DNA from 3 places in the Mesorhizobium sp. B263B2A genome. Region 3 is predicted to be linked to each of the others. Evidence: predicted binding sites of a transcription regulator. Region 3 holds the regulator's gene; each other region holds the start of a gene.
The links. Region 3 encodes PhoB, which activates phosphate uptake and scavenging genes when phosphate is short. Its sites were predicted from a motif close to TGTCATNNANCTGTCAT; they were not measured.
Positions count from the first base shown of each region.

Region 1: LB568_RS19455 (esterase-like activity of phytase family protein) is a predicted target of PhoB. The motif match lies at 4,594-4,610, and genes of this name have one in related genera.
Region 2: ppk2 (polyphosphate kinase 2) is a predicted target of PhoB. The motif match lies at 4,688-4,704, and genes of this name have one in related genera.

Region 1 is NZ_JAIUIU010000012.1:84,542-92,171, reverse strand. Features, by position in the region: gene LB568_RS19470 (hypothetical protein) at 8-322, opposite strand; gene LB568_RS19465 (trimethylamine methyltransferase family protein) at 439-1,992, opposite strand; gene LB568_RS19460 (GcvT family protein) at 2,005-4,416, opposite strand; gene LB568_RS19455 (esterase-like activity of phytase family protein) at 4,717-6,192, shown strand; gene LB568_RS19450 (L,D-transpeptidase) at 6,281-7,072, opposite strand; gene LB568_RS19445 (MATE family efflux transporter) at 7,277-7,630, shown strand, end outside.
Region 2 is NZ_JAIUIU010000026.1:29,769-37,398, reverse strand. Features, by position in the region: gene LB568_RS28305 (methyltransferase family protein) at 1-378, opposite strand, end outside; gene LB568_RS28300 (DUF2066 domain-containing protein) at 617-1,474, shown strand; gene hemB (porphobilinogen synthase) at 1,561-2,592, shown strand; gene LB568_RS28290 (dihydrofolate reductase family protein) at 2,821-3,468, shown strand; gene ppk2 (polyphosphate kinase 2) at 3,660-4,580, opposite strand; gene LB568_RS28280 (aldo/keto reductase) at 4,862-5,905, shown strand; gene LB568_RS28275 (glycosyl transferase family 90) at 5,919-6,890, opposite strand; gene LB568_RS28270 (glycosyl transferase family 90) at 7,048-7,630, opposite strand, start outside.
Region 3 is NZ_JAIUIU010000004.1:146,472-154,101, reverse strand. Features, by position in the region: gene LB568_RS09990 (ATP-binding cassette domain-containing protein) at 1-194, opposite strand, end outside; gene LB568_RS09985 (sugar ABC transporter permease) at 210-1,526, opposite strand; gene xylF (D-xylose ABC transporter substrate-binding protein) at 1,670-2,710, opposite strand; gene LB568_RS09975 (ROK family protein) at 2,981-4,225, shown strand; gene phoB (phosphate regulon transcriptional regulator PhoB) at 4,544-5,233, opposite strand; gene phoU (phosphate signaling complex protein PhoU) at 5,250-5,957, opposite strand; gene pstB (phosphate ABC transporter ATP-binding protein PstB) at 5,981-6,784, opposite strand; gene pstA (phosphate ABC transporter permease PstA) at 6,781-7,630, opposite strand, start outside.

The DNA.
Region 1 (7,630 bases), on a different contig from region 3:
AAGGTGCTCAGTCCACCTTCTTCTCGCCCTTCTCGCCGGCCTCGACGATATCGCCCGTGGTGAACAGGATTTCCTTCAGTTCCGCCCGCCAATCCGTCTTCTGGCGCAGCAGGAATTCCAGGTCCATGCCGAAATGCTTGAACTCCTCGCCTTGCGCGTTCTTCATGATCGCCTTGGCCTGCGGATCCTTCTCCACCGACATGCGCTGCTCGTACCAGGAGATCGCTTCCGCCTCCTCGATCAGCGAGGTGATCATGCGGGCAAAGGTCCGCACCTTCTGCGACAGTTCCTCAGGCGGTTCGTGATACTGGTCGAAACCCATGGTGTCGGTCCTCCCCTCAAAATGGCTCGCCGGTGCCGATGGGCACCGGCCGCAAACCATGAATGCGCGGAAGGCACTGCAAGTTCCGGATCGCACCACAACCGGGACGATCGGCCTTATGACACGGGCGGCGCCCCGCCTTCTTCGGTGCGCCGGGCGATGAACTCGTCGAGCACGCCGACCGTGGCGGCGGCCGAAGCCGGCGGCTCGAAATCGGCAAGGATGCGCCGCCAAATGCCGGTGGCGCGTTCGCTCGCGGTCTTTGATCCGCCTTGCGTCCAATTGCCGAAATTCGACCAATCGGCCACCAGCGGTTCGTAGAAGGCGGTGCGGTAGCGCGCCATCGTGTGGCCGGCCGAGAAGAAATGGCCGCCCGGCTGCACTTCGGCGATCGCCTCGAAGCCGATGGAATCGTCGTCGCCGGGCGTCGCGGCGCAGAGTTCGGCGACCGTCTGCAACGCCTCGACATCGGTGACCAGTTTCTCCAGTGAAACGCTCAAACCGCCTTCCAGCCAGCCGGCGGCATGAATGCAAACCGTGGCGCCGGCCAGAACCGAACCCCACAATGCGAATTGCGTCTCATGCGCGGCCTGCGCATCCGAGATGTTGGCCGCGCTGCCGCCGCCGGACCGCCACGGCAGGCCAATGAATCGTGCCAGTTGGCCGGCGCCCAGCGTTGCCTTGACATGTTCGGGCGTGCCGAAGGCCGGCGCTCCGGATTTCATGTCGACATTGGAGGAGAAGGAGCCATAGACGACCGGCGCGCCGGGCCGCACGATCTGCGCCAGCGTCAGCCCGGCCAGCGCTTCGGCATGCTGCAGCGTCAACGCACCGGCAACGGTGATCGGCGCCATGGCGCCCGCCAGGCAGAACGGCGTGATGATCGAGACCTGCCCCGCTTTGGCGAAATCGATGATGCCTTGCGCCATCGGTATATCGAGCTGACGCGGCGAGTTGGTGTTGATGACGGTGTAGCACCAGGCGTTCGAGCGGAACGCCTCCTCCGAAAGGCCGCGCGCCAGCCGCAGCATCTCGAAACCGTCCTCGACCTGCGGCGTGCCGCGCGCGAACACGAAGGGAAACTTGTCGGACAGCGTCAGCTGCGCACGATTGACGGCATAGTGGCGAAACCGGTTGTCGACATCCTGCGGCTCGACGCAGGGACCGAGCATATGCAGGACATCGAAATGCTGCACCAGCTTGATGAACTCCTCGAAGGCGGCGAGCGTGCCTGGCCGCCGGCCGCGCTCGAGATCGGTGACGTTGGGCGCCCCGCTTCCGGCAAGAAACGTCATCGACCCGAGTTCGAGCGTCAGATCGCGGGAAGGATCGCCGCCACGGGCATGGATCGACCTCGGCGCCGAGGCCAGCGCCGCCGCCACCATGTCGCGGCCGATGCGCACCATGTCGGTCTCCGGGTCGACCAGGGCGCCGGCGCGGGCGAAAATCTCTCGCGCCTGCGGCAGCAGCACCTTGATGCCGAGTTCTTCCAGCACGCGCAGCGCCGTGTCGTGGATCGAGGCGACCTGGTCGTCCGAAAAGATCGGCTGCGGCAGGAACGGGTTCTTCAGTGACCGGTAATTGGGCCGGCGACTGCTTTCGCTGCCGGCCTCGCCCGTGCGTCCGCGCCTGCGCTCGCGCCTAGCCTCACGTGCCGCCTCATCGATCATCGGAAATCCTCCTCATTGCCGCATTGCCTTGCCTTCAGGGTCGTAAGGCGAGGCCGCGATGACGCGTGCCGGCCGCTCGACGCCGACAATGTGCACCGAAAGCGCTGTCCCCTCCTCGGCAGAATCGTCGTCCACCAACGCCAGCGCGACGCTCTTGCCGATCGTGTAGCCAAATCCGCCCGATGTGACGAAGCCGACGCGCCGGCCGCCACGCCAGACAGGCTCGAAGCCGCTGGCGTCGGCGTCGAGCGCATCGATCTCCAGCGTCACGATCCGTTGCGAGACGCCTGCCTTGCGCTCCCTCAGCGCCGCCTCGCGGCCGATGAAATCGCCCTTGTCGAAGGCGATGAAGCGGTCGAGCCCGGTCTGGCGAGGCGCGTAGCCCTGCGTGAATTCCCGCGACCAGACGTCGAAGCTTTTCTCCAGCCTGAGCGCATTGAGCGCGTAGTAGCCGATCTCCGCCAGGCCGAGATCTTCGCCTGCGGCAAGCAGCGTGTCGCGCAGCGTGGCATGCATGGCCACGGGGCAACTGATCTCAAAGCCGAGTTCGCCAGCGATGGAAAGCCGGGCAACCCGCGCCCGCACCATGCCGATATCGAATGCCCCGCAAGCCATGAACGGCAACGCCTTGCTGGACAGGTCCTGGTGCGTGGTGCGTTCCAGGATCTTGCGCGCGTTCGGCCCGGTCAGCAGGAAGCCGCTCATCGCGTCGGAAAGATCGGTGACCGTGACGCCGTCGGCCGCGTGGCTCTCGAACCAGCGCATGTGGAATTCCCTGAGATGGTAGGAGCCCATCAGCCAATAGTCGCCACCACCCCAGTTGAAGACGGTGAGATCGCCCTTCAGCCGCCCGCCTGGCCCCAGCATTGGCGCGAGCCGCGCCTGGCCCGCTTTCGGCAGCTTGCCGGCAAGCAGCCGGTCGAGCCATGCCTGGGCGCCTGGCCCCGACACCGCGTAGCGCGAATAGGCCGAGATATCGACGAGGCCGGCGGCACGCCGTACCTGCAGCGCTTCATCGCCGACGATGTCGAAGGCGTTGGAGCGCTTGAGCGTGGTGTTCTCGCGAAAACCCATCGGCGCGAAATAGGCTGGGATTTCCAGCCCCCAGGAAGCCGTCCATTCGCAGCCCGCGGCACTCATGCCGTCATAGGCGCCGGGGCGTTTCAAAGGCCGGCCCGCAGGCAGCCGCTCATTGGGAAAAGTCATGACGAAACGGCGCGAATAGAACTGGCGCGTCGTCTGCTTGAGATATTCGCGGTTGGCGGCGAAGGCGCCGTAGCGGGCGATGTCCATGCCGAAAATATCCGCCTGCGGCTCGCCGAAAATCATCCATTCGGCCAGCGACTTGCCGACGCCGCCGCCCTGGCTGAAGCCGGCCATGACGCCGCAGGCGACCCAATAATTCTTGAGACCGCGCACCGGTCCGACGATCGGATTGCCATCCGGCGTGAAGGTGAAGGCGCCATTGACCCATTTGCGGATGCCGGCCGTCGCCAGGCACGGAAAGCGCTCATGCGCCTTGGCGAGTTCCGGGCTGATGCGGTCGATGTCTTCCGGGATGAGCTCGATGCCGTAGTCCCACGGCGCCCCATCCATGTTCCAGTGCTTCGGGTTCTGCTCGTAGACACCGAGCAGCACGCCCTTGCGTTCCTGGCGCAGGTAGGAAAAGCCGTCGAGATCGACGGCAATGCCGATTTCCCGGTCGAGTGCCGCAATCTCGGGAATGTCCTCGGTGATGAAATAGTGATGCTCCATCGGCGTCACCGGCAGGTCGACGCCGGCCATGCGGCCGAGCTGCTTTGCCCATAGCCCGCCGGCGTTGACGACATGCTCGGCGACGATGGTGCCCTGCTCGGTGATGACATCCCAGCTTCCGTCGGCGCGCGGCTTCAACTCGATGACCCGGTTGCGCAGGATGATTTCGGCGCCGCGCTTCTTCGCCGCGCCAGCATAGGCATGGGTGGTGCCGTAGGGGTCGAGATGGCCTTCGTTGGAATCGTGCAGTCCGCCGAGCACGCCGGTAACATCGACGATCGGGCAGAGTTCTCTGATCTCTTGCGGACTCACCAGCCGGGCGGTCTCGATGCCGACCGATTGGAACACCGCCCAGGCCGATTTCAGCCACTCCCAGCGCTGCGGATCGCTGGCGATATTGACGCCGCCGGTCATGTGCAGGCCGATGTTCTGGCCGGATTCGGCTTCGATCTCGCGGTAGAGGTTGATGGTGTAGTCCTGCAGCGCCGCGACATTGGGATCGGCGTTGAGCGCATGGAAGCCGGCCGCCGCATGCCAGGTCGAACCGGCGGTCAATTCGGCACGCTCGATCAGCGCCACATCCGACCAGCCGAACCGCGTCAGATGGTAGAGCACCGAGGCGCCAACAACGCCACCTCCGATGACGACTGCGCGGTAGTGCGACTTCAAGGCTTCCCTCCCCCTGTTCGAGGGCGGCATCATAGACGCACTGGACATATGTGTCTAGTGCGTGCCGTCGACTTGCCGCACTGGGCGAAACTCCGCGTAGCAAAGCGCCATCAATTCGGTCACACGAATGCGCTTCTTTGCTGGTGCACGAACACGCCGGCGGGCACGCACCGCCGCTGTCACGCAAGCATCATGTTCACGCCGTAGATCGCTTTCGGGGAGACGCGCGCGGCATCATCGAGATGACGCCTCCTCCAGATTCAGCCGTTCCGGCACGCTTCGTCACAAAGAGGATTGTTCATGAAACACCTGCACCGAACCGCGTCGCTTGGCGTCGCGCTGGCCTTGTTCACCGCCTTGACACCGGCGCTTGCCGACGGCACCGCGACCGTCGGCGGCCTCGTCAACAAGGGCCTCGTCGGCGTCGGCCGCATCCCGGCCGCCCAGCGCGACAAGTTCGGCGAAACCTTCGGTTCGGGCTCCGGCATGTCGATCGACACATCGGGCTGGACGCATGACGCTGCCGGCTACAAGGGCTCGCTCTGGCTGTTGCCCGACCGCGGCTACAATGTCGCCGGCACCACCGACTATCGCCCGCGCCTCAACACGATCGGCATCGAGTTTATCCCCGTCGCGCCGGGCGCCGCCCCAGCTACCGGCCAGGAACAGACCGGCGTCAAGGCGACGCTTGCCGACAGCATGCTGCTCACCGACGACAAGGGTGCCGACGCCACCGGCCTCGATCCGCTGTCGGACGTGCGCGCCGCCGCCGGCGACTTGCCGATGCTGCCCGCCGCCACCAACGGCAAGCTCGCCCTCGACAACGAAGCGATCGTGCGACTGCCCGACGGCTCGATGTTCATCTCCGACGAATATGGCCCCAACATCTACCGTTTCTCCGCGCAAGGCCGCCTGATGTCGGCGACCCAGCCGCCGGCTGCCCTGGTGCCGATGCGCAAGGGGACACCGAACTTCTCCTCCGACAATCCCGGCCCCGGTGCCGCCGAGCCCGATCCCAAGGATCCGGAAACCGGCCGCCAGAACAACCAGGGCCTCGAAGGCATGGCGATGACGCCGGACGGCAAGTTCCTGATCGCCGTGCTGCAGTCGGCGACCCGGCAGGATGGCGGCGATTCTCCTGCGACGCGGCAGAACACCAGAGCCTTGGTTTATGACGCGTCCGATCTCGCCCACCTGAAACTGGCGCATGAGTATGTCGTGCCGCTGCCGGTGTTCAAGGATGCCAAGGGCAAGACCAAGGTCGCCGCGCAAAGCGAGATCGTGGCGTTGTCGGACACATCCTTCCTGATGTTGGCGCGCGACAGCGGCAACGGCCAGGGCCTGAAGGGTGATACCTCGCTCTACCGCGAAATCAGCATCGTCGACGTCTCCGCCGCCACCGACATCGCCGGCGCGGATTTCGACAAGGACAAGCCGGTAGCGCCAAAGGGCGTGCTCGATCCATCGGTGACGCCGGCCAAGCTGACGCCGTTCATCGACATCAACGACAATGCTCAGCTCGGCCGCTTCGGCCTGCACAACGGCGCGCCGAACGATCACGACAACCTCTCGGAAAAATGGGAAGCAATGTCGCTGGCAAGCGTGCTCGATCCGAAGCTGCCGGACGACTATTTCCTGTTCGTCGCCAATGACAACGACTTCCTGGCCCAGGATGGTTTCCAGGTCGGCGCTCCCTACAAGACCGACGACGGCGCCGATGTCGACACCATGTTCCTGGTCTATCAGGTGACGCTGCCCGGCCTCGCCAAGAAGTAGCGACACCCATGCAGGCGGGCGCGCCTGACGCGCCCGCTTGACCTGCCACCATCGAATGATCGAGCCCTGCTACAGACCGTGAAGGCGCCTACTTCAACATCTCCGCATCCTTCGGCACGCCAGCATCGATCGGCTCGGCCGTCCTAGTCGACACGGCCATGATCTTGCCGGCGGCCGACAAATTGGGACGCACGAAGACCTGGGCAGGACCGTTGACGCGGCTGTAGAGGTCGATGATGTCCTGGTTCATGAAGCGCACGCAGCCGGACGACGCGTTCTTGCCGATGGAATCCCACTCCGGCGTGCCGTGCAGCCGGTACATCGTGTCCTTGCCGTCACGGAACAGATAGAGGGCGCGGGCGCCGAGCGGGCTCTTCGGGCCGGGCGGCATGCCGTCCTTGTATTTCGCCAGTTCCGGCCGGCGCTGGATCATTTCCGGCGGCGGCGTCCACACCGGCCACTTCTTCCTCGCCTGGACCACGGCGCTGCCGGTCCAGCCGAAACCCGCCTTGCCGAGGCTGACACCGTAGCGGACGGCCTTGCCGCCATCTTGTACCAGATAGAGGAAGTGCTCTGACGTATCGACGACGATCGTGCCGGGCTTTTCGCCGGTCGGGTCGGCCACGACCTGGCGCACGAACTTCGGGTCGAGCTTGGTGACCGGGATTGCCGGCAGTTGATAGCCCTCGTCGGTGCGCGCCGCGTACATGCTCGCGGCGTCACCGAAAGCCGCATCGGGCGGCGCGGCGGCCACCGGCGGCGGCGGCGCAACATCCGTCGTGGAGCACGCCGAAAGGGCCATCGCGGCCGCGCTCAAAGCGGACGCACTCAGAAACGCACGCCGGTTCAGGCGCTCGGAAAACAGCGGAATATCGGACATGAACCCCCCAGCTCAACCGCAAGATCCAACAGGAACGCGGCCCCATCAGGATCAGTATCCCATTCCGGAAGCTTTGAGAACATGATTAGATCAAGGCACGCCAGAAGACCCGATGCCAATCTTTTCCGGCACCGCATCGACCTGTCCCGCTGGATCGGCAATGATGGGGACCGGATCCAAATACCACTTCCCGAGTTGCCAGCCATGGACGAAAAAAAGCCCACGCGCCGGCGCACCGCCGACCTGACCAGCGGCCCGATCCCGCGCACGCTGCTGCTGTTCGCCCTGCCGGTGCTCGGCTCCAACGTTCTGCAGTCGCTCAACGGGTCGATCAACGCCGTCTGGGTCGGCCGTTTCCTGGGTGAATCGGCGCTGACCGCCACCTCCAATGCCAACCTCGTCCTCTTCCTGATCCTCGGCACCGTGTTCGGCATCGGCATGGCGGCCACCATCCTGGTAGCGCAGTCGGTCGGCGCTCGCGACCTGCCGGAGGCGCGCCGCATCGTCGGCACCAGCGCCACCTTCTTTTTCCTCGTCTCGATCATCTTCGCCGTCTGC
Region 2 (7,630 bases), on a different contig from region 3:
AAGCCTGTCTTCCGCGCCGACACGCCACAGGAAGATCACGCCCAGCAGGATCAGCAGAAAGATGAAACCACCGCCCACCACGATCGCCGAGCCGATGCATGCAACAAGGCCACCTGTGTACATGGGGTGGCTGACATAGCGGTAAGGGCCTGACGTCACCAGTTCATGGCCTTGCTTGGCGGAGACGATCTGGCTCCAATTGCTGCCAAGGGTTTGCCGCGCCCAGACCAGGAAGGCCATCCCGGCAACGGCCACGATGACACCGATGCTGCTCAACACGGCGTTCACGGGTGCGAAGTTGACGAACCGGAACATCGGCACACGCGGGAGCAGGAAAGCGACGATCATGGCGGCCAACAGTGCCAGTCGCTGCGGCATGTGCTCCTCGGTATCCCGTTTCACACCGAACGCCGAAACGGTCAGGTAGACGATCAGCGCGAGCCAGGCGGCATAGATGGACTAGACGAAGACCATGGCTTGCTCCTTCCGCTGCCCCATGCCGACCTAGCGTGCTGCAAGGACGCGTCAACGCCACACGGCCGGTGCAGCCTCTTGGCTCGCGTCCGTGGTCGATGCTAGAAATCGACCGGCAAATGCTGGACGGCGGACGTTGTTCATGGCTCGATTTTTACGCCTTGCGCTGGTGGCAATCGGGCTGATCGGGCGATGCCTGGCCGCCCATCCTGTCCTGGCAACCACGCTGGACGATCTCTACCAGTCGCAGACCATCGTCACCGGCCAAGGCGAGGAGAACCGCCAGATAGGCTTCCGGGATTGCCTGGACCGGGTTCTGGTCAGGGTTTCGGGCGACCAGCGGTTGCTCGACAAGCCAGAGATAGCGGATCTGCGCGACAAGGCCGGCAGCTTCGTCGATGCTTTCCGTTACCATGACCGGTTGGAGGGCATTCCGATCCACGACGAGCAAGGCACGCATGACCGGCCGCATGATCTCACCTGTCTCTACAAGCCTGACGTGATCGACAAGGTGCTGGCGTCGCTGGGCAGCAGGCCCTGGCTTGGCGAACGGCCGGCGCTGACGATACTCTTGGCCGTGGAACGTGCTGGGCGTGGCTTCGTACTCGCCAGTGACGGGGACGAGAGCCCCTATATGCGGGAATCGTTTGAGGCGGCTGCCCAGCCCCTGGCAATGTCGATCGTCATTCCAGACAAGGCTACGCTCACCAAGGGCGGCTTCATTTTCGAGGAGGTAAGGGCCATGGCCACCTCGCCCGAAATGCTGGGCGGCGTTGCAAGAACCCTTGGCGGCCGACCGCTGCTTTTCGGGCACATCAGCTGGCGCGACAGGGAATTGGGCTGGGTCGTCGACTGGTGGCTTGCGGTCGATGGCAAAACCCTTGCGGTCGATGGCAAAACCTATGAGTGGCAGGTCCGCGGCGTCAGCTTCGACGAGGCGTTCCGCGCCGCGATCCGTGGCGCCGCACAAATACTATCCGGCAATGGTCAACCCGGCTGACATAGCGTGCGGCTCCTGGCACAAACGTGTCGCATTGGTCAGCACCGAGGGCTCGTGGTAAAAGCCGCTGATCCGGAGTTTTGGCAATGAACAGATTCACCCCGACAAAGCCAGCCGGCGCTCGCAGCGTCGACGATGTCACCGGCAGCCGCCGCCTGCGCCGCATGCGCAAGGCCGACTGGTCGCGCCGGCTCGTGCAGGAGAACCGGCTCACGGTCGACGACTTGATCTGGCCGATCTTCGTCGTCGAGGGCAAAAATGTGCGTGAGCCGATCGCCGCCATGCCCGGCGTCTTCCGCCTGTCGATCGACCTTGCCATCAAGGAGGCTGAACGCGCCGCCAGGCTCGGCATTCCCGCGCTCGCCACCTTCCCCAATGTCGATCTGGCCTTGCGCGACCAGACCGGCTCGCACATCCTCGACCCCGACAATGTCATTAACCGCGCCACCCGTGCCATAAAGGACGCGGTGCCCGAGATCGGCATCATCACCGACGCCGCGCTCGACCCGTTCACCAGCCACGGCCATGACGGCATTCTGCGCGACGGCATCATCGTCAACGACGAGACGGTCGAACAGGTCGCGGCGGCGGCCGTCATCCAGGCGGCGGCCGGCGCCGACATCATCGCGCCGTCCGACATGATGGACGGCCGTATCGGCGCCATCCGCGATGCGCTCGACGCCAACGGCTTTCAGGACGTGGCGATCATGTCCTACGCGACCAAATTCGCCTCGGCCTTCTACGGCCCCTACCGCGAGGCGGTCGGCACCGCCGGCCTGCTCAAGGGCGACAAGAAGACCTACTATATCGACCATGCCAACTCGGACGAAGCCGTGCGCGAGGCCGAGCAGGACATCGCCGAGGGCGCCGACATGCTGATGGTCAAGCCCGGCCTGCCCTATCTCGACATCATCCGCAGGCTGAAGGACGAATTCCAGATGCCGACCTTCGCCTACCAGGTGTCGGGCGAATATTCGATGATCAAGGCGGCGGGCGCCAATGGCTGGATCGACGGCGAGAAAGCGATGCTGGAGAGCCTGCTTGCCTTCAAGCGCGCCGGCTGCGACGGCATCCTGACCTATTTCGCGCCTGAAGTGGCGACGATGCTGAAGGGGTAGGTTCTCGCCCTCCCCCGGCCAGTCAGCGACGTGGTCGTCCATAAGACATGGTCGTCCATGAACGGCATCCGCGACTTCCATAAGGAACTTACAGGCAAGGACTTCCCGCTACATGGCGGAGAAGTCCGGGTACGTGTTTCTTCGCCGTAGAATACCACTTGCAATTCGCAATCGGTTTGCTACAAAGCGACCACTTGCAAAATACAACTGGTTATCGAGGAGGTTTTCATGTCCAAGCTGCGTGTCAACGCTTTCACCCTATCGCTCGACAGCTATGGCGCCGGTCCCGACCAGGATCTGCAAAATCCGCTCGGCGTCGGTGGGGAATCCCTGCACAAGTGGTTTGTCGACACCCGCACCTTCCGCAAGATGGTGCTGGGACAAGACGGCGGCGCCACCGATATCAACGAGGCGTTCGCGGCGCGCAGCTTCGAGAATGTCGGCGCGTGGATCCTCGGGCGAAACATGTTCGGACCGATCCGCGGCGAATGGCCCGATGAGACCTGGAAGGGCTGGTGGGGCGACAACCCGCCCTACCATGTGCCGGTTTTCGTGCTGACACACTTTAAGCGAGCGCCGATCACGATGGAGGGCGGCACCACTTTCCACTTCGTCACCGACGGAATCCATTCGGCGCTCGAGCAGGCAAGGTCGGCGGCTGGCGGCAAGGATGTGCGGGTCGGCGGCGGTGTCTCGACCATCCGGCAATATCTCCAGGAGAAGCTTATCGACACCATGCACCTGGCGATCTCACCGGTGCTGCTGGGCACAGGCGAGAACCTCTTCGCGGGCCTGGATATGGTGAAGCTTGGCTATCGGTGCACGGAGCAGGTGGCGACAGCGCTTGCCACGCATGTGATCATCGATCGCGCGTAGTTTGGCGAAACCCTTGGCGGCAGGCCCCTTTCTCCCCGTCACTATACGGGGAGAAATGCCCGGCAGGGCAATGAGGGGCGGCGCTGGCGATGGAAGATTGCGCTACCGGCCAATTGATCAAGGTTGGCGCCGCCCCTCATCCGCCTGCCGGCACCTTCTCCCCGTATAGTGACGGGGAGAAGGAAGAACCCTCAATACTTCTCCGGCACGTAGAGTTCGCGCGGCAGGACTTGGCGCTCATATTCCGGGTTGAAGACGCGCTCGGGCAGCGTGATCTCCTCGTGCGGCACCTCTTCATACGGCAGTTGCTTCAGCAGATGATCGATGCAGTTCAGCCGCGCGCGCTTCTTGTCGTTGCCTTCGACGATGAACCACGGCGCCTCGGGAATGTTGGTGCGGGCGAAGGTTTCTTCCTTGGCCTTGGTGTACTGTTCCCAGCGCACGCGCGACTGCAGGTCCATCGGTGACAGCTTCCACTGCTTCATCGGATCGTGGATGCGCATCAGGAAGCGCATCTGCTGTTCCTCGTCGGTGATCGAGAACCAGTATTTGACCACGGTGATGCCCGAGCGCACCAGCATGCGCTCGAACTCCGGCACGTCGTGGAAGAACTCCTCGACCTGCTCCGGTCCGGCAAAACCCATCACCCGTTCGACGCCGGAACGGTTGTACCAGGAGCGGTCGAACAGCACGATCTCGCCACCGGCTGGCAGATGCGGGACGTAGCGCTGGAAATACCATTGCGATTTCTCGCGCTCGGTCGGCGCCGGCAGTGCCACGACGCGGCAGATGCGCGGATTGAGCCGCTGGGTGATGCGCTTGATGACACCGCCCTTGCCGGCGGAGTCGCGGCCCTCGAAAATCACCACCAGCTTCTTCCTGTGATAGGCGACCCATGACTGCAGCTTGATCAGCTCCGACTGCAAGGTGATCAGGTCGCGGAAATATTGCATGCGGTCGATCGAAGGCGGATGCGAGTTCTTGTAGATCTTGGCGATCTCCATCGACAGCGCCGGTTCCGACATTTCGAGCTCATAGTCTTCGTCGAGCGTGTCGGCGAGCTCGGCTTCGAGCCAGTCTTTTGCAGGGGAATTCTGTCTTAGCTCGGTCATATCAGTTGCTCCGCGTGCAAGCCTGTCGGTTTATGTCCCGGCGCCCCAACCCTGCTGGCCCGCGGCCTGGAACGGAACACCTTAGCCGAATTCAATATAGGCCGGCAGTGACGGTTTTATTGCAGCCCGAGCACGATCGCCGGCGCTGCAAATTCCGCGAAATATGATCGATCGTCGTCCCGGCATGGCGACAAACCGGGCGAATTGTCCTACAAATCCCCGGTCGCATTCCGGGCTGCCCTTTCGCGCCGCCCCAATTCAACACAATCGCGAGGATTGACATGGAATACCGTACTCTCGGCCGTTCCGGCCTGAAGGTTTCGACACTGACCATGGGCACCATGACCTTCGGCGGCGCCGGCCCGTTCGCCGCTGTCGGCAACAGCGATCTCGCCGAAGCCAAACGGATGATCGACATGTGCATCGATGCCGGCATCAATCTTCTCGACACCGCCAATGTCTATTCGAACGGCATCTCGGAAGAGATCATTGGCGAAGCACTCGGCGGCAAGCGCAAGAACGACGTGCTGATCGCCTCCAAGGCGAGGATGCGGATCGGCAAAGGGCCCAACGACGAAGGCCTGTCGCGCTATCACCTGATCCGCGAATGCGAGAGGAGCCTGAAGCGGCTCAAGACCGATGTCATCGACATCTATTTCCTGCACGAATGGGACGGCCTGACCCCACTTGAGGAAACCATCGCCGCGCTCGACACCTTGGTCGGCCAGGGCAAGATCCGCTATGTCGGCTGCTCCAACTACTCCGGCTGGCAGGTGATGAAGGGGCTCGCCGTCAGCGACAGCCATCACCAGCCGCGCTTTGTCACTCAGCAGATCCACTACACGCTGGAGGCGCGCGAGGCAGAGTATGAATTGCTGCCGATCTCTGTCGACCAGGGGCTCGGCGTGCTGGTGTGGAGCCCGCTTGCCGGCGGATTGCTGTCCGGCAAATACCGCCGCGACAGCCCCACCGCCCGGCAGCTCGCCGGCTGGTCCGAGCCGCCGATCCGGGACGAGGACCGGCTTTGGCGGATCGTCGACGTGCTGGTCGAAATCGGCAAGGCCCGGGGCGTTTCCGCGGCGCAGGTGGCGCTTGCCTGGCTGCTCGGCCGCCCCGCCGTCTCCTCCCTGGTGATCGGCGCCCGCAACGATGCCCAGCTCAAGGACAATCTCGCAGCCGCCGCCCTGGAACTCAGTGCCGACGAACGCCAGCGCCTCGACGCGGTCAGCCGGCCGCCTTTGCTCTATCCCTACTGGCACCAGCAACTGACGGCAAAGGATCGCTTCGGCCCCGCCGACACCGTTCTCGATCGCAGCGCCATCTGACGGACATCAGGATCTAGCCCCCGATGAACCGCCAGAGTTCGGGATAGGGTTCGATCTGGCCGCTGAGCACGAAATATTTGTAGAGCACGAGCAGGGAGATCGCCTGCTCGTCTCGCTGGTTGGAGAACTTGCGGCAATGCGCATTGGCCGCGAGGACGATGCGCTCCGCCGCAGCCGGGTGGCGTTCGAAATAGCTTACTTTTTCGGCCAGATCGGCGAAATCCGGATCGAGCGGCACATAGTGGACATTGGCCTCGAGCTGGCTCTCCCTAAACCACGTTTCGTAGGTCGGCGGCGGCATCAGGCAGAGCGAGTTCGAATTCATGATCCACTTCAGATTGGTCGCCACGTCATTGCCCTCCAGCGAGACGATGTAGCGATAGCGCAGGTGCTGGCCGATGCTGAGAAAGGGCTTGCTGTACTTTGCCGGCGCGTTCGGCTTGTGCGAGCCCGCATCGCAGAACGGCAGGTCGCGCACGGCATCCAGAAACCTTGTCCTGAGCGGATTGTTGAGATCGCCACGCCAGACCACGGCCGGCAGTTTGTCGGCGAAGGCAACCGTGTCGACAGGCATGTAGAAGTGGCGGAACTTGTTGAACTTCATGAGCACCGCATTGTCGTTGTCGGCCTGGATCGGGCGATCCTTGACGAATGACGGCACCTTGGGCACCTCGATGACGTCGCCAAACTCCAGGTCGAGGCGCAGTCCGGCATCGAAGTAACGGGCAAATTCCTTCAGGTCGTAGTAATACATGCTGCGTGTCGACGGCAGGCTGTCGATACGGACGGCATCGGGGCTGGGCGAGAACGTGTCGTGCAGTTTGTTGTAGTCGTTCAATCGTTGGCGGACGGCCTCATCGGAGAGCCTGGCCTGCTCGAGGCGACCTGCCAGCCGTCGTCGGAAGATTGCCTGTGGTGCGACATCGCGTATGACATTCCGCGCATAGTAGAAAACCTTTTGGGTCGTTCGCTGTATGGTGGCCATCGTTCTCTGATCAAAACAAGCGCCAGCAAACGCACGACAGCCGAAATAGTTCCTCGCGCGCTCCCGCGTGGTCGTGTCAGAGATTTCGCAAAAATGGGCGGCGCATCCAAATGGTGACAGCGCGCTTGGCCACAGGGACCGGCTATGTCGCCGGCAACTATCCCGTTATGTAGTGCCAGACATCGGCATCCGGCTTGATCTGGCCGCTGAGCACGAAATATTTGTAGAGCACCAGCAGGGAGATCGCCTGTTCGGTCTGCTCATTGTCGAACGTCCGGCAATAGGCGTTCGCGGCCGCGACGATGCGCTCGGCCTTCGCCGGGTGCCGCTCGAAAAAAGCCACATGTTCAGCAAGGTCGGAGAAGTCCGCTGCGAGCGGCACGTAGTGAACATTGGCCTCGAGCTGCCGCTCCGCGAACCATGTCTCGTATGTCGGAGGCGGCATCAGGCAGAGTGACTTCGAGTTCAATATCCATTTGAGGTTGGTCGCCACGTCGTTGCCTTCGAGCGAAACGATGTAGCGATAGCGTTGGTGCTGGCGGATGGTGAGAAAGGGCTTGGCATACTCCGCCGGCGCGTTGGCCTTGTGCGAGCCGGCGTCGCAGAACGGCAGGTCGCGCGCCGCTTCCAGAAACCGTGTCCTGATCGGATTGTTGAGATCGCCGCGCCAGACCACCGCCGGCAGCTTATCGGCAAACGGGATCGTATCGGTCGGCATCTGGAAATGGCGAAACTTGTCG
Region 3 (7,630 bases):
GCGCCGGACAGGATCTTGATCAGCGTCGACTTGCCCGCGCCATTGTGGCCGAGCAGCGCCACGACCTCGCCGGGGAAAAGATCGATCGAGGCGTCGTCGACGGCACGGATGCCGCCAAAGGCGATCGAGATGTTGCGCATGTCGACCAGCGACGTGCCGGCGGGAGCAGATGCGGGAGCGGTGTTGTCGGCCATGATGGTTCTCCTTCCCTAGACCCGCTTGCGGTAGACGGTATCGAGCCAGACCGCGACGACGAGCACGGCGCCGACGACGATGCTCTGCAGCGGTGAGTCGATACCGAGCAGCACCATGCCGGACTGCAACGACTGCATCAGCAGCGCGCCAAGCATGGCGCCGAGCACCGTTCCGGAGCCGCCGGCAAGCGAAGTGCCGCCGATAACGGCGGCGGCAATCACCAAAAGCTCGTCCAGCGTGCCCAGCGCATTGGTCGACGCGTTAAGACGGGCCGACGAGATCGCAGCGCTGATCGCGGCCAGCACGCCCATGATCATGAACACCTTCATCGTCACCCAGCGGGTGTTGATGCCGGCGAGATTGGCAGCCTCCGGATTGCCGCCGATGGCAAAGACGTAGCGGCCGAAACGGGTGCGCTTGGTGATGAACGTCATGACGATGCCGACCGCGACCGCCATCAGCACCGGTATGGCGATGCCGTGGGCGATGAACAGTCCATTTTCGGGAATGGCGATGCCGTTCTGCTGAGCGTACTGGCGTACGATGCCGATTGGCCACGGATAGGAATTGGCGATCCACACCGCGCCAAGGATGGCAGCGCAGGCGACTACGCCGAGAAAGGTTTCCGCCCAGACCGGACGCAGCGGAAAGTTGAACCGTTTGCGCTGCGATCGACCGTTGAGCAGCGCGAAAGCGACAGCCGCGCAAGCAACGGCGCCTATGATCCAGCTGGCGGTGGCGCCGATCGAGCCCCTCGGTCCGCCCCCCATCAGCTGGAATGTGGCGTCGAGCGGCGCGACCGTGCGCCCGTTGGTGATGAGCCATGCCATGCCGCGCCAGACCAGCAGGCCGCCCAATGTCACGATAAAGGCGGGAACTTCGAGGTAGGCGATGATGAAGCCCTGGAACGCACCGATCAGGAGACCGAGCACCACACCGGCGGCCAGTGCAATGATCCAGAGCCAGGGGTTTCCAAGCTGGAAGCCGATGACGCGAATGAGGAATTCGGCTTGCGCCACGCCCATGATCATGCCGATCACACCTTCGACGGAGCCAACCGAAAGGTCGATGTTACGCATGACGATGACCAGCACCATGCCGGTCGCCATGATCGCGACCGAGGACGTCTGCACCGACAGGTTCCAGAGATTGCGCGGCGTCAGGAAAAGTCCGCCCGACAGGATGTGAATGCCGATCCAGATGACCAGCAGCGCACCGACCATGCCAAGCATGCGTGTGTCGAGTTCGGTTGCCTTCAGAAACCGGGCGACCGCGCCAAGTTCCGATGCCCGCGCGGTGTCGGCCGGTGCATTTGAGGTCGTGTCGGTCATGAAATCCTCCCGCCGGCTTGCCGTCTGACGCGGATGCCGGAATAGAGCCTGGAAGTTACCCGCCCGCGGCGGAAACACAAATCTTCCTGAAAAAACGCCGCGGCCTGACAGCCGCGGCGCTTCATTGTCTGACGTCTTCGAGATCAGTTGCAGGCCGCGACGCTGCCGGCGGCGACGCCTGCACAGACCTCGTCCTTCTTGATCCAGCCGGCGTCGATGACCACGTTGAGATTGTCCTTGGTGATCGCAACCGGTGTCAGGAACAGCGACTTGACGGTGTTGCCGCCAGGCGTCGTGAAGTCCTTCGCACCGGCGATGTCTGCCATCTTCTTGCCGTCGGCCAGCTGCGAGGCGATCTCGGCGGCATTCTTGCCGAGTTCGCGCGCGTCCTTCCACACCGACACGGTCTGGGTGCCGAGCGCGATGCGGTTGAGTGCCGCATGGTCGCCGTCCTGGCCGGACACCGGCACGGTGCCGGCAAGGCCTTGCGCCGTCAGCGCCGCGACGACGCCGCCTGCGGTGCCGTCATTGGCCGCGACCACCGCGTCGACCTTGTTGTCGTTGGCGGTCAGGAACTGTTCCATGTTCTTCTGGGCGTTGGCGGGCAGCCAGCCGTCCGTATAGGCTTCGCCGACATTCTTGATCTTGCCGCTGTCGATGGCTTCCTTGAGCACTTCCATCGAGCCCGAGAACAGGAAGTCGGCATTCGGATCGGCACCCGAGCCCTTGATGAAGACGTAGTTGCCTTCCGGCTTGGCCTTGAACACCGCGCTGGCCTGCAAGCGACCGACTTCCTTGTTGTCGAAGGTCAGGTAGAAGACGTCCTTGTTCTCGATCAGGCGGTCATAACCGACGACCGGAATGCCTTCGTCCAGCGCCTTCTGCACCGCCGGGCCGATGGCCGAGGCATCCTGCGCCAGGATGATCAGCGAATTGGCGCCTTGCGAGATCAGGCTTTCGACATCGGTGAGCTGCTTGCCGGGATTGGACTGCGCGTCGGCGGAGATGTACTTGTCGCCGGCGGCCTCGATCGCCTTTTTCATCGCGGCCTCGTCGGTCTTCCAGCGCTCTTCCTGGAAATTGGACCAGGAAACGCCGATGACCTTGTCCTTCGCCTGCGCGACCGACGCAAGCGTCAGCGACATGGCGACACCCGCCAGGATGGCGGCTGTGAATTTCTTCATGATATTCCTCCCTGCGCCGCGTATGGCGCGACCAAACTGGCCCTAAGGCCGGCACAAAGGCCCCTATTTTTTCGAGCCTCGAAAAAACACTGGTCCATCGCCGGAACACTGTCAACAATGATTCTGATGGATTTTGAGGTGCCGCGGACTTTTTTTCGAGCTCCGGAATAAATAATGACAGCGTGGGGCGCTTCTGCCAGTATTTGGTGGCTTCGCTGGCGGCGTTCGGGAGGCACGAAAGGCCGCGGCGATCGGGAGGATGTGGGAAACATGTCGGTCGGAATCCGCCACGACGATCTGCGCCGGCGCAACCGCGCGATGGTGATCGCGGCCGTGCGCCGTGCCGGTCAGCCTTCGCGCACCGAGATCGCCGCGACCACCGGCCTCAGCCACTCGACCATCTCGGCGATCTCCTCCGACCTGATCGGCGAAGGCGTCCTGACCGAGGGCAAGCCGAGCGAGGCCGGGTCGCTGAAACGCGGCCGACCGCAGGTCGGCCTCACACTCAACCCGGAGGCGGCGGCGGTGATGACCGTGGTGCTGTCGCTGAATTTCCTGTCGGTCGCCGTCATCGACTATGCCGGCCAGGTGATATCGGAGGAACAGCGCCGGCTGGACACGCTGACCATGTCGCGCGAGGCGCTGATCGGCGAATGCGTTGCCATCGTGCGGCGCCGCATCGACGATCCCGACGTCGACGTCCGCAGCGTCGCCCGCATCGCACTGGCCATCCAGGGCATCACCGACACCGAGGCGCGCGCCATGCTGTGGTCGCCGATCACGCCGCAGACCGACATCGCCTTCGCCGACATATTCGAAGCCGAGTTCGGCATCCCCGCCACCATGGAAAACGACTGCAACATGATGGCGGTGGCGCTGCGCTGGCGCGATCCCGAGCGCTACCGCGACGACTTCATCGCCATTCTGCTGTCGCATGGCATCGGCATGGGCCTGGTGCTGAAGGGCGAACTGTTCACCGGCACCCATTCCTCGGGCGGCGAGTTCGGCCACATGATCCACCGGCCGGGCGGCGCGCTCTGCCGCTGCGGACGGCGCGGCTGCGTCGAGGCCTATGCCGGCAACTATGCTATCTGGCGCAATGCGAGGCAGCTTGGCGAGGACACCGAACCGGTCGACGTCAGCGACGCCGACATGCGGACGCTGGCGGCCTCGGCGCGCGAGAAGGACGGCCCGGAGCGCCAGGCCTATCGCAAGGCCGGCGAGGCGCTCGGCTATGGCCTGGGCAGCCTGTTCGCGCTGATCGATCCCGCCCCCGTCGCCATGGTCGGCGTCAGCGCCGCCGCCTTCGACCTGATCGAGCCGGCCTTGCGCGAGGCGATTGCCCGGACCGCCGGTGGCCAGCACTCGGAATCGATCTCCTTCGACACCGAGCCGAACGAACTGCCGCTGATCCGCGAAGGCTGCGCCATGCGCGCTCTGACCTTCGTCGACCAGGAAATTTTCGCGCCAGGCGTGCAGGCGAGAGGGGGCGCCGCTGGGAAGAACGTGGCGTGAAATCGAAGCCATCGTAACACCCGTGGGTTGGACAAAGCCTCACGACTTCGTCATCCCTGGGCGGAGCAGGAGCGAAGCTCCGTCGCGGAGACCCTGGGATCCATGCCGCGACCTTGGCCACGGAGTGCAGCGGAGCAGAATTCCGCACCGAGGCAACGCTTCGAAGTCGCGGCATGGATCCTCGGGTCTGCGCCGCGTCGCTTCGCTCCTTGCTCCGCCCGTGGATGACGAAGCAATGGACGTTTTCGCGAATCGCCAAGGTAAAGCGATCCGGCTTAAGCACGAAATCCGACTGTCTAACCTTCCGCGCCGAAGAACCTAATCTTCCCGGATCGCGTAGCCCGCCCCACGAATCGTGCGGATCACATCCGGCATGCGGCCATTGTTGACCGCCTTGCGCAGCCGCCCGACATGCACGTCGACGGTGCGCTCGTCGATGTAGATCGTCTCGCCCCAGACATTGTCGAGCAACTGGCTGCGCGAGAACACCCGGCCGGGATGGCGCATCATGAATTCGAGCAGGCGGAACTCGGTCGGTCCGAGCCGGATCTCGCTCTTTTTGCGGTAGACGCGGTGCGATTCGCGGTCGAGCACGATATCGCCGACCTTGAGCACGCTGGACAGCACTTCAGGTTTGGCGCGGCGCAGCAGCGCCTTGACGCGTGCCATGAATTCCGGCGTCGAGAACGGCTTGACCAGATAGTCGTCGGCGCCGGTCGACAGGCCGCGCACGCGGTCGCTCTCCTCGCCCCGCGCGGTCAGCATGATGATCGGCAGCCGCTCGGTCTCGGGCCGCATCCGCAGGCGCCGGCAGAGTTCGATGCCGGACACCGCCGGCACCATCCAGTCGAGCACCAGAAGGTCGGGCACGTTCTCCTGCAGGCGGATCTCCGCCTCGTCGCCGCGCGTCACCACCTCGACCTGGTAGCCTTCCGATTCCAGATTGTAGCGGAGCAGCACCCCTAGCGGCTCCTCATCCTCCACCACCATGATGCGTGGCGCGATCATCGGCTGGTCACCCCTGCTATGCCGCCGGCGCCGACATCGCGGTTTCGTCCTGCTTCGGGCGATTGGCGGGCAGCTGCGTGCCGGTCAGCACATAATACGCATTCTCGGCGATGTTGGTCACGTGGTCGCCGATGCGTTCGAGGTTCTTGGCACAGAACAGAAGATGCGTGCAGGCGGTGATGTTGCGCGGATCTTCCATCATGTAGGTCAGCAGTTCTCGGAACACCGAAGTGTATTTGACGTCGATACGCTCGTCGTCGGCGCGCAGCTTGGCCAGTGCGGCGGCATCGCGCGCCGCATATTCCTCGATGACACCTTGAACCTGGATCAGCACCAGCTGCGCCATCGCGTCGATGGAGTGCGACAGGTCGCGCGGCGTGGCGGAGAGCCCGACCGTGCCGACGCGCTTGGCGATGTTCTTGGCAAGGTCGCCGATGCGTTCGAGATCGCCGGCCATGCGGATCGAGCCGACGACGTGGCGCAGATCGTCGGCCATCGGCTGGCGCTTGGCGATCAGCGTGATGGCGCGGTCGTCCAGCTCGCGCTGGCGCGCGTCCATGATCGCGTCATCGGAGACGACGCGTTGGGCGAGCGCATTGTCGGAGTTCAGCAGCGCCTTGGTGGCACCGCCGACCATCGAGCCGGCGAGGTCGCCCATGTCGCTGATCAGCCTGCTGATCTGTCCGAGATCTTCGTCGAAGGCTGCAACCGTGTGTTCGGCCATGATCCTGGTCCTCGTATGCGTGATCAGCCGAAGCGGCCGGTGATGTAGTCCTGCGTGCGCTTTTCGCGGGGCGACGTGAAGATCTTCTCCGTCTTGTCGAACTCGACCAGTTCGCCCAGGTACATGAAGGCCGTCTGCTTCGACACGCGCGCCGCCTGCTGCATGTTGTGGGTGACGATGACGATCGTGTAGTCGGCCTGCAATTCGTCGATCAGTTCCTCGATCTTGGCGGTCGACAGCGGATCGAGCGCCGAGGCCGGCTCGTCGAGCAGGATGACTTCCGGCTTCACCGCCACGGTACGGGCAATGCAGAGCCGCTGCTGCTGGCCGCCCGAAAGGCTGAGGCCGCTGGCATTGAGCTTGTCCTTGACCTCGGTCCAGAGCGCCGCGCGCTTCAGCGCCTGCTCGACGCGGCCGTCCATCTCGGCCTTGCTGATCTTCTCGTAGAGCCTGACGCCGAAGGCGATGTTCTCATAGATCGACATCGGGAACGGCGTCGGCTTCTGGAACACCATGCCGATCTTGGTGCGCAAGAGGTTGAGGTCCTGCGAACGGTCGAGAACGTTCTTGCCGTCGAGCAGCACCTGGCCCTCGGCTGTCTGCCTGGGATAGAGCTCGTAGATGCGGTTGAAGACGCGCAGCAGCGTCGACTTTCCGCAGCCCGACGGTCCGATGAAGGCGGTGACGCTGCGTTCGGGCAGCGACAGCGTGATGTCCTTCAGCGCCTTCGACTGGCCGTAGTAGAAATTGAGGTTCTTGACCTCGATCTTTGCCTTGGCGGCTGCCTCGGCGGCGATCGTCATGTCTGGAGACAACATCTGGCTCATTTGTCCTCTCTGCGTCCGGTCAGGCTGCGCGCAAAGATGCTGAGCGCGAGAACCGTCAATGTAATGATGAGTGCGCCGGTCCAGGCCAGTTGCTGCCATTCCTCGTAGGGGCTGAGAGCGAACTGGAAGATGGTGACAGGCAGGCTGGCCATCGGCGCGTTGAGATTGCTCGACCAGAACTGGTTGTTGAGCGCGGTGAACAGCAGCGGTGCCGTCTCGCCGGAGATACGGGCAATGGCCAGCAATATGCCGGTGACGATGCCGGAAAGCGCGGCGCGGTAGGCGACCGAGCGGATCACCACCCAGCGCGGCGCGCCGATCGCGGTGCCGGCTTCGCGCAAGGCGTTGGGCACCAAATTGAGCATGTCCTCGGTGGTGCGCACGACGACGGGGATAACCAGAATAGCCAGCGCGACGGCGCCGGCCATCGCCGAGAAATGCCCCATCGGCCGAACCATCAATTCGTAGACGAACAGGCCGATGATGATCGACGGCGCCGACAGAAGGATATCGTTGATGAAGCGCACAACGGTGGTGAGCTTCGAAAAGCGGCCGTATTCGGCCATGTAGGTGCCGGCCAGCACACCGATCGGCGTGCCGACGATGATGCCGATGACGGTCATCACGATGCTGCCGTAGATGGCGTTGAGCAGGCCGCCGGCATCGCCGGGCGGCGGGGTCATTTCCGTGAAGACCGAAAGATTGACGCCCGACAGGCCCTTGTAGAGCAGGGCGCCGAGAATGAGCGCCAGCCAGGCAAGGCCGATGCCGGCCGCGGCGACGCACAGCGTCATCATCACGCCATTCTTGCGCTTGCGGCTCTGGTGAAGCGACGTGGCTGTCGAC